2 regions of the Paenibacillus sp. JCM 18996 genome follow, and region 2 is predicted to be linked to the other one. Evidence: riboswitches for the same ligand, from Rfam matches in the RefSeq annotation. Region 2 holds a riboswitch; the other holds the start of a gene.
The links. A riboswitch is a leader RNA that binds a small molecule or an ion and turns the genes downstream of it on or off. The one in region 2 is predicted to bind cyclic di-AMP.
Positions count from the first base shown of each region.

Region 1 (5,278 bases), 660 kb from region 2:
GGCTTGCGATGAAATTGATAAGCCTGCTCGTTCCGGTCCGTGTCAGCAGAGATGAGGAGCTGGTCGGACTCGATGTGGGCATCCACGGTGTTCCCGCCTACAGCGAGGAGCACGATTTTATTGCTGTACCGTCTATCATAGATAAAGAATAATCAGCTGGAACTCTATAATAATCGACTGCGCCCCAAACAACGAAAAAGCCGCTTATCCATTGGATAAACGGCTTTCACTGTCTTCCCCCATCTTATGGAGGAAGCACAACTGTTAGATCTCTTCATTCAATTGAGCTTTAAGCGACTCGATTTCCTGTCTCAGCTGCTTTACCGTCTCAAGCGGCTTCTTAACATAATGGATATACTCTACAGCCAAGTGATGATCCGGTTTTTTGCCTGTCAACAAACGCCTTAAACCTGACATGGATTGATAGCTTTGTTCTTCGCGAAGTCTTCTCTTTTCATAACGCTCAATGGCTTGCTCAATATCCAAGACCTGCTGCTCTTTCTGGGCGATAAGAGATTCCAAAAGGGAGAACACATCCGCATTTTTATCGGTATTTTTGGAAGAATCCATTGAAGGGAAAGAATCCGTTATAAGCGCAGTCAGCATGAGAGTTCACCTACCTGATTATGTTAACTATTTTCACACTGATTCTATTTTACCTCATTTTGCGGCTCTTGAAAAGGTTTATTAAAAAAAGCATTGGTTAAAAAAAAGACCGGAAAAAATTCCGGCCGTCTATATTCAGATAAAGCGTTTGGCGCCAATGTATCTGGATCCCCAATAACCGCTTTGCAGGCTGTCAATTTTAACACCGTCATCGGTGGCGGATATAAATTGATTGTTGCCTAAATAAATTCCGACGTGTGAAGGGACCTTAGCCTGGGCGAAGAATACCAGATCTCCGACCTTGGGCTGGGCGACGGGATTACCTGCGGTGTTCATGTCTCTGGATGTCCGGGGAAGCGATACGCCGTTCTTGCCATAAACATACTGGACAAAACCCGAGCAGTCGAATCCGTCAGGGCTCGTCCCACCATATTGGTAGGCAGTGCCGAGATACTGCTTGGACAACTCCACGATTCTTGTGGAGATTGCTTTCTCCACCACCTTGGACGGTGCCCACCATGCGGGTGCGTGGTATTTTCCGTCCTTACCGAGGATGGCAATATAGTTGGTTTGATCCCATTGGGTAGTAATTCCCAAGTTTTCGCTCACAAAGCGAAGGGGAACCATCACCCTGCCTTCCTGAAACAAAGCCTGCGTGCCAATGCTTACTTTCTCGCCGTTCACCGTGGCATAAGACTGTCCTGTCGTAATCACAATCTTTTTCTCTGGACTGCTTATCGTTACCGTCACCTGCTGACCATCCATCTGCCAATCCACATTGTAGCCCAATTCTTCCGAAATCAGACGAATCGGCGTCTGCAGATTCTGATTGCCGTCTATGAACGGCTGTGCATCAGGAAAAGACACGAGGTGATCGTTAATCTGTACCTTCACACTACTGTTCAATACAGCGGCTTCCGCCGAATGAGCGTGAAAAAGACCGGACAGCAAAAATGCGCCCGTTAACACAAGCGAGCTTGCCAAAACCTTCAACTGCTTTCCTCCTTGTAGCCTCCGAGGTTAGTTGGCGGGTTCGGGTAGAGGTTGCTCCCTGGTCTGGCCTGCGCCAAACGTTCACCCCAAAATAAGTCCCCCGTACCAATGATAGGACCATTGGATTCGGCATCTGTTTTGTTGCTGTTTTTTCAACTATTTCAATGTAACATATGATAAAAGAGGGTAAACACCCATTTTTCAACAAAATTGTGTCCAAATTAAGACAATAAGAAAGAGACCTCATATTGAAGTCTCTTGTCTTCTTCTTGCTTAGTGGCCTTCGTCCCTCAACTAAGTATTTCTTTGACTCTGCCTACCTGTCCATCTGTCAAACGAACCTTGATTCCATGGGGATGCGTGGGAGAATTCGTTAAGATGTCCTTGACGATTCCCTTGGTTAACGCACCTGTCCTCTGGTCTTTCTTCAAAACGATACTGACTTCCAGGCCTGGGCGGATATGGCTCCGGTTCTGACCGTTCATGCTGTCACCTTCTTCATCCTTAACTTATGAGATTCGCGGCAAGCGGGCTAACTATTCTTTAACATCAATAAATCCAGAAAAGACTCAGGCTCCAACCGGCCGAAATATGCCCGCAAATCGATGCCTGACAAGGCTTTTATCACCTCGGACTCTTCATAGCGCACACCTTTGAGCTGATCTTCAATATCCGAGATTTCCCCAGCACCAAAAAAATCGCCGTAAATTTTCAGATCGCTGATAAGGCCTTTCGATATATTCATCCGGACATCTATGGTTCCGACCGTTTCGAAACGCTTCTTGCTATGCAGAGTGCTCTCCGGAGATTTGCCGTAGTTCCAATCCCAGCTCCCATATCTCTCCTTCGACAGACGGCGGATCGCTTCCCAATCCGATTCCTCGAGCTGGACACGGGGCACATCCTGTGGCCACTTGCCGAAAATCGATTGCAGCAGTTCATTCCTGAATTCTTCAATCCTCATCGGCGCATCCAGAAATTCGCTTATGTTGGCCACTCTGCTGCGAATGGATTTTATGCCTTTGGATTGGATTTTTTCCGGGTGCACGTTGAGCGCCGACACGACATTTTCTATTTCGGAATCGAACAAAAGCGTACCGTGGCTGAACATCCGGCCCTTGGTGGTGAATTGGGCATTGCCGGATATTTTGCGCTCGCCGACCTGGATATCGTTTCTCCCAGTCAAATGTGCCTGGACACCAAGCTTCTTCAGCGCCTTGATCACCGGCTCCGCGAATTTCTGGAAGTTGTGGAACGACTCGCCGTCATCCTTTGTAATGAAGCTGAAATTCAGGTTTCCCAGATCATGGTACACCGCTCCGCCGCCGGATAACCTTCGGACTACATGGAGTCCATGCTTTTTGACATACTCGGAGTTGATTTCCTCCAACGTATTCTGGTTTTTTCCAATGATGATCGACGGTTCGTTGATATAAAAAAGCAGGTAGCTTGTGTCCATCGGCAAATTCTTCAAAGCATATTCTTCTATGGCAAGGTTGATTCTTGGATCGGTGATACCTTCATTGTCTATAAAAAGCAACATCTTCCCCTCCTGCCGCTCACTGTATTCTCATTTTAATCTAAAATAGTCCTGTACACAAAAATCGCTAAATCGTATGCAGAGAAGCAGATAAAAACAGCCCCGGCACGGCAGCAAGTCCGACCGAGGCTGTTTCATATTTGCACAGACTGCACCGCCGTCCGGGCTGTTTCTTGCCTGCACACTCGGCACCGCCCCTCGAAGCAGTTTCCTGCCAACACTTGCAGCTTCGACAGCTGCGAGCCTGACAAAACTGCCGGCCGTTACCCTTCGAGCAGCAATGTTTCCGGATCTTCGAGCAGCTCCTTGACGGTGACGAGGAAGCGGACCGCTTCGCTGCCGTCCACAATGCGATGGTCGTATGACAGAGCGATATACATCATCGGCCGGTTCTCCATCCGCTGCTCATCGATCGCCACAGGGCGCAGCTGGATTTTGTGCATGCCCAGAATACCTACCTGAGGGGCATTCAGAATCGGCGTCGATAAAAGGGATCCGAATACACCGCCGTTCGTTATGGTGAAGGTACCTCCCTGCAGATCGGACAGCGCCAGCGTATTGGAGCGCGCTTTGGAAGCGAGCTCCCCTATTTGTCTCTCAATCTCTGCAAAGCTCAGCCGGTCGGCGTCGCGGACAACCGGTACAACCAGGCCTTCTTTCGCAGATACCGCAATTCCGATATCGTAATATTTCTTCGCCAGGATTTGATCCCCGGAAATCTCGGCATTAAGCAGCGGAAACGCCTTTAATGCGCCGACAACGGCTTTAGTAAAGAAAGACATGAATCCCAAGCCCACATCATGCTTCTCTACGAAAGCTTGCTTACGGCGTTTGCGCACATCCAGAATAGCCGTCATATCCACTTCGTTGAACGTGGTTAACATGGCCGCGGTATGCTGGGCTTCGACCAAACGGCTCGCGATCGTCTGGCGGCGGCGGGACATCCGGATGACTTCAACCGGCTTCCCGGGGTCGATGGCTGCCCCTTCGCCAGGCGCTTTTTGCGGTACCGCGGATTGCGGTCTGCTCACTGCCTGTCCAATGTTTGCCGGCTTCGCAGCCTGCCCCCCCGGTTCATAAGACCTGACGTCTTCGGCGGAGATTCTGCCGGCCGGATCGTTCGAAGGGATCCGGCTTAGATCGATGCCGCGCTCCCTTGCCAGCTTTCGCGCCGAAGGAGTCGCGATAAATGCAGCCTTATCATTCGCCGCGGATTCTTCCTGCCGGACGTTTGCTGCCGCAGGCGGATTGGTAATCGCCTGCACCTCAGCCTGAGCCGCTTTCGGAGCGCTGCTCTCCTTCTTTTCCACAGCCACGGCAGATCCTTCACGGATCGTACCGATCACTTCACCGACCTGGACGGTGTCCCCTTCCTGCCTGCGGATTTCCGCCAACACCCCGTCCTGCTCGGCGTTAATTTCCAGGTTCACCTTGTCCGTTTCCAGTTCGAGCAGCAAATCTCCCTGACTCACGGGATCGCCCTCTTTTTTCACCCATTTTGCAATCGTTCCTTCGGTGATGGATTCGCCAATCTCAGGTACTTTGATTTCAGTCATAGCCGATTCCTCCCTGCTTCCATTAGTTTTTCATTAACACTATGATTGAGCGCGTTCGAGATTAACCGCTGCTGTTCGCTGCTATGGACGTGCTGATAACCGCTGGCAGGACTGGACCGGTCAGGACGGCCGATATAGCGCACCTTCGCCTGATCCGGCGCAACCTCACGGATGCGCGGCTCCATAAAGCTCCAGGCTCCCATATTCTTCGGCTCTTCCTGCACCCAGACCATCTCCTTCAAGTTAGGGAACCGCCGGATGATATCTGCGATTTCCGACTTCGGAAAAGGATACAGCTGCTCGACACGCAAAATGTGAAGCCAGGAGCTGTCCGCATTTTTGTCGTTCTCCAAAGCTTCCTCCAAATCAATTGCGACTTTACCGCTGCATAATAGCACACGTTCCACCCGCTCGGGCTCGCTGCCTAAACCGCTCTGCTCCAGTACAGGGCTGAATCCGCCCCCGCTGAAATCCGAACCGGGAGAAGCGACCCGGGCATTACGGATCAAGCTCTTCGGCGACATGATGATAAGCGGGCGGGCCTGTTCCGTTTCGCTTAGCGCAGCCTGCTTCCGCAACAGGT
Region 1 covers NZ_AP043884.1:911,750-917,027, reverse strand. The annotation lists gene ACZ5N7_RS04470 (ammonium transporter) at 1-152, shown strand, start outside; gene ACZ5N7_RS04465 (hypothetical protein) at 265-606, opposite strand; gene ACZ5N7_RS04460 (C40 family peptidase) at 742-1,599, opposite strand; cyclic di-AMP (ydaO/yuaA leader) riboswitch at 1,601-1,741, opposite strand; gene ACZ5N7_RS04455 (YwbE family protein) at 1,890-2,084, opposite strand; gene ACZ5N7_RS04450 (lipoate--protein ligase) at 2,132-3,139, opposite strand; gene odhB (2-oxoglutarate dehydrogenase complex dihydrolipoyllysine-residue succinyltransferase) at 3,403-4,695, opposite strand; gene ACZ5N7_RS04440 (2-oxoglutarate dehydrogenase E1 component) at 4,692-5,278, opposite strand, start outside.
Region 1: it holds a riboswitch for cyclic di-AMP, as region 2 does, so the genes downstream of both, ACZ5N7_RS04460 (C40 family peptidase) here and ACZ5N7_RS01220 (3D domain-containing protein) in region 2, are expected to answer to the same signal.

Region 2 (5,278 bases):
TTTCAAGGAAGCCGTGGAATCAAGCGTCATAGCCACCTGGCCTGCAGTGAAAGCTTTTTTCGTATCGTCGGTTTTACGGCCGAGATTTAATGCCGACTTGTCGTCGACCATACTCTTCAGCCAAGTCAGAGTCTTAACGCCAGCTTCTGCGTTAACAAGAGACTCCGTAGCAGGGGCCGTTCTTCCGTTTCCGTTGTTCAGGAGCTCCGCGCCCTGGTTTGCGAAGAACTGCTCCATAAACCAGCTGTAAAGGGCGAAGGAAGCGCCATATTTTCCGTCTTTAGTCAGCTTTTTCGCGGCATCAGCCACTTCTTCGTAAGTTACAGGAGGCTTCTCAGGATCCAGGCCCGCCGCTTTGAACATGTCTTTGTTGTAATAAAGAACCGGGTTGGAAGTGTTGAACGGCATCGAGTTCAGCTTGCCGTCGAGTGTATAGTAGCCCAGAATGTTCTCTTCCAATTGGGAAACGTCGAATTTATCGGCGTCAATAAACTTCTGCATCGGAGTGATAGCCTTGGAGTCGATCATAAAGCGGCTGCCGATTTCGTAAACCTGGATCAGGGACGGTCCGCTCTTGGAATCCATAGAGGCTTTCATTTTGTTCAGGCTCTCGTCATAGTTTCCCTGGTAAATCGCTTCTACTTTAATATCCTTGTGAGACGCGTTAAAATCCGCAACAAGCTTGTCCACCGCTTTAGTGAGCTCTCCGCCCATCGAGTGCCACCATACGACTTTAACCGGCTGACTTTCCTTAGCCGCTGGGGCAGGGCTTGCTGCGTTATCACCTGTGTTTCCTTTGGAACAAGCGGTGCTGAATAACATCAATGCAGCCATTATAACCAGAAAAAAACTTCTAAAACTGCTTTTCATCGGATTCTCTCCTTGGTTTTAATTTATATATGAACCTTCTAGAGGGACATATCTATCCTTTTACTGCTCCGGCGCTTATACTTCGTACAAGCTGTTTCAATCCAAGCATCAACAGAATCAGGGAAGGGAGCAGCACCAGCGTGACGCCGGCCAGCACCAGGTTCCAAGAAGTGAACTCTTCCCACTGCAGCATGGAAATACCTATTTGCACCGTTCTCATCGTATCGCGGTTTGTGATGAGCAAGGGCCATAAATACAGATTCCAGGCGTGCAGGAACGCATATACGCCAAGGGTGGCTAAACCCGGCCTGCTCAAAGGAAGCGCAATGGAGAAATAAATTCTGATCTGGCCGCTGCCGTCAATCTTGGCCGCTTCGAACAGCTCCCTGGGAAGCTGCATGAAAAATTGCCTTAAAAGAAAGGTGCCGAAGGCAGTAGCCATGAAAGGCACCGTTAATCCCTCGTAGCTATCCATCCAACCCCAGGCTTTAACGGTTAAATAGTTAGGAATCATCGTGACTTCCGAAGGAACCATCATCGTAGAGAGGAACAGGGCGAACAGCAGCTTTTTTCCTTTAAATTGCAGCAGCCCGAATGCGTAACCGGCCAAAGAGGCGGTAATCAGCTGTCCTATTGTAATGCTCGCCGCGGTAATAAAGCTGTTCTTGATAAAATCGATGATCGGCACGGCTGCCAGAACACCAATAAAATTTCCCATATAAAAGGAAGAGGGCAGGAGCGGCGGCGGGTACTTGGAAGCTTCCGCGGGGGTCAGCAGCGCGCTCCAGAAAGTATACAGGACAGGAAACATGACTACCAGCGACAGTAAAACGAGCAGAGCGTACATTAATGCTGCTTTCGGTTTAGTTATCATTGGTAATGTACCTTCTTTTCGAAAAATGTGAACTGGATGACCGTCAGCACCATAATGATGGCAAACAGGATAAGGGCTGCGGCGCTGCCCGCACCAAATTGGAAGTTGACGAACGCTTCCTGATAAATCGCGTAAACGAGCACTCGCGTACTATTGATCGGGCCTCCCTTGGTCATAATATGAATCTGGCCGAAGGTCTGCAGTATGTTGATGATGGATACGATCGACACAAAAAATATGGTCGGAGAGATCAGCGGCAGGGTGAGTTTGCGAAAAGTATGGTACGGAGAAGAACCGTCTATTTTCGCGCTCTCGTAAATTTCCTGGGAAATTCCCTGCATTCCGCTGAGCAGTACAAGATAATTGAAGCCCAGGTTCATCCATATCGTCATTATGGAGACAGAAATCAGCGCCCATGCGGGGTCGGCAAGCCAAGAAACAGGATGGAGCCCGATCGATTGCACAAAATAATTGAGTATCCCTACGGTCGGATGGAACAGCGCCATCCAGATTACGGCGCCGGTACCGGCCGAAATGGCCATTGGGAGGGCAAAGAAAAATTGAAACACCTTTATGCCGCGCAGCCGGTTTACTGTTAACCAGGCCAATAACAGCGAGGCCACGATGCCGAGCGGGATTGTGAATAACGCAAACAAACCCGTGACTTGCAGACTTGTCCAAAATTTATCGGAAACTAGCAACTCCTTGAAATTGTCCGTTCCCACAAAGGCCGCGACTCTACCCCTTGGATCCGTAATATGCAGGCTAAGATACACGGTTCTCAGCAGCGGATAGAATAGAAAGATGCTGAATAAAACCAGAGAAGGAGCAAGGAACAAGTAGGCGAGGCCGGTTTCTTTCCATACGGCTAGCCGGCGGGACTGGGTTTTTGGTGAAGCAATCCGGGCTGGTTGTGATATATCTATATTATTTTTTGCCATGCCCATAGGCTGACCTCCTTCTTTAATTGACTTGTCTCATTATAGAGAAGGAATGTTTTTCGCAAGTTAGCGGGATGTAAAATAATTGTTAACAGTTGTCGATTTATGTCGAGAGATATTGTGGTATAGCGCATATGTGGTTTAACAGCCTGCAAAATCAGAGTGGAAGTGTAATCCGCAGGCTTTTTTTTGTACATAAAAGCGCAGTGAAATGGCATTGTCAAGTTAATTTTATATTAAAGTATGATGAGAATGGGGAGAAAGAAACATTAAAAAATTCCTCGTTTATTTGAATTGTTTACGCAGTGTAAACATTGTGGCGCCCCACAGTTAACCCGTTTGCAGGGATATGAATTTTTTTTAACGTTAATTTCGCTGTGCTTATTTGCAGTTTTTGGGTGTTTCTATAGATGTTTCAGTATGGTAGTTTGGTAGGAGCCGAGACTTCAGGGACGTTATATTTCAATTGAAGTGCGGGGGACGATATATCGAGGCGCTGTTCTTTTGTAACTTGCGCTGCAGGGGTGAATCGAGCTTTTTTCGTTAGGGCTGTATCCTTGGGCCCGAACCCGTCAACTAACCTCGTAGGCGAATAGAAAAGGAGACGATACCAGATGAACCTTTTTTCTTTGAAAAAAACAATGCCTGTAATGGGGATTGCCGTGGGGCTTCTTGGCGTAAGCGGTCCTATTTCTTTTGCGGCGAAAACTCCGCTGCCTCTACAGGCAGAAACCGCTGCAGTAAAAACGAAAGCGCAGGCTGTGAATTTTACTGTGGAGTGGCCGATTTTCGGACCAAAGCAGGTGGAACGTTTTGTAAAGCCCAATGCTGAAGCGGCAGCTACTGGCGCCCCGGCTGCTGCAGCCGTTGACGCGTCGGAGAAGGCACCGGCTGATGTGTCAGCCCCGCTGCTCGCCAACCTCAAGCCCGCCGCTGCGCCCGTGGCTGTCGCACCCCAACCCGTGGTAGTTGCCGCTGCACCGGCACCCGCGCCAGTCAATGAAAAGACAGTGTCTGCTCCGGCTGAACCTGATGCCAACAAAGCAGCCGTTGCTCAATCTGATGCCACTAAAGCAGTCCCGGTCAAGGCTAAAGCCGACGCGCCTGCCAATTTTAAAAAAGAGATCGAGGCTAAAGCCACAGCCTATTCCGGTTCTGCGGAAGAAAACGGAGGGTATGCCGGTATGGATGCCATGGGAAATAAACTTGAGCTCGGAACGATCGCTGTCGACCCCCGAGTGATTCCGCTGGGTTCCACGGTGTACGTAACCGGTTATAACCACAATGGGCTGCCGGTAAAAGGTATGACCTTTAAAGCTACGGATACCGGGGGAGCCATTAAAGGGAACCGTATCGATATATTCCTGCCCGGATCGAATGATCAAATTTCCTCGTTCGGCATTCAGAACGTCAAAATATATGTACTATAATAGAGATAGATATGGAAAAGGTCCCTGCACTTTATGAGTACGGGCCTTTTTCGTTTTGACGTCAAAGCGGGGACTCTCACATTTTTATTCCGTCAGCTTATTGATTACCATTACCGCCGCACCCGTCACCAGAGCTTCTTCTCCAAGACGGCCCTGGCTGAAAACAACCTGATAAATCGGATAATAATACGTGTTCTGGATGGCCACTTTGGTGGAAACCCGGAAGAACAAAGGGTGCGCATTAATAAGCGGGCCGCCCAGGATGACTTTCTCGGGATGAAGAATGTTAAGGAGGTTGGCCAGCCCGATGCCGAAGTATGCTGCGGACTGTGTGAACAATTCGACCGTCAAGGGGTCGTTCTGCTTTAAAGCCGCGGTCAAATCGGTGAATGTGATTTTCTCCGGGGCGCCCGTGATGCTGCGCAGCGCGCTTTCACGCCCTTGCTTAAGCCTGGAAACAGCCGCCTGCTCCAAAGCGTGGACGGACGCGAAGGATTCCAGGGATCCGTAATTTCCGGATGCGTTCAGCCGGGGTCCGTCGGTTTGAATAATCATTTGGCCGATCGAGCCCTCCATATCCACCGCCCCGTAAACCACCTTTCCGCCCGCGGTCATCGAAGAACGAAGGCCGACCCCGAGATGGATGTACAGCAGGTGGCGGTAATCCCGCCGGCGGTCCGCCCAATATTCGCCTATGATCGCCGTGTTCGCTCCATTATCCAGAAAGACGGGGATGTTTAGCCGGTCCTCCAGAAGCTGCACTATAGGCACGTTGCTCCAGCCCGGAGCGGGAAAATGCAGCGGGCTCAAGATCATCCCGGCGGCAAAATCCAAAGGTCCTACGGCGCCGATTCCGATGCCCAGTATCGCCGAGGCTTCGATGGCATGCCCGGACAGCATGGATTCCATGGAAGAGACCAGTTCGGTCAGCAGTGCATCTGGCGTCATTTTTTCCGTCATCAGCCACCGTTTCGTTTCCAGCTTGTTCATATGCAGATCGCAAAGGATGAGTTTGGAGCTAAGCCTGGAAATTTCGATGCCGACCACATAAGCATACAGGGGATTCGTCCGGTACAGGATGGGCCTTCTCCCTCCGGTGGATTCTCCCAGCCCTGCTTCCACAAGCAAGCCCTGAGCGGTCATTTCCTCCAGCGTTCGGGTGA
Region 2 covers NZ_AP043884.1:247,582-252,859, forward strand. The annotation lists gene ACZ5N7_RS01205 (ABC transporter substrate-binding protein) at 1-870, opposite strand, end outside; gene ACZ5N7_RS01210 (carbohydrate ABC transporter permease) at 923-1,744, opposite strand; gene ACZ5N7_RS01215 (carbohydrate ABC transporter permease) at 1,741-2,691, opposite strand; cyclic di-AMP (ydaO/yuaA leader) riboswitch at 3,112-3,291, shown strand; gene ACZ5N7_RS01220 (3D domain-containing protein) at 3,300-4,115, shown strand; gene ACZ5N7_RS01225 (ROK family protein) at 4,200-5,278, opposite strand, start outside.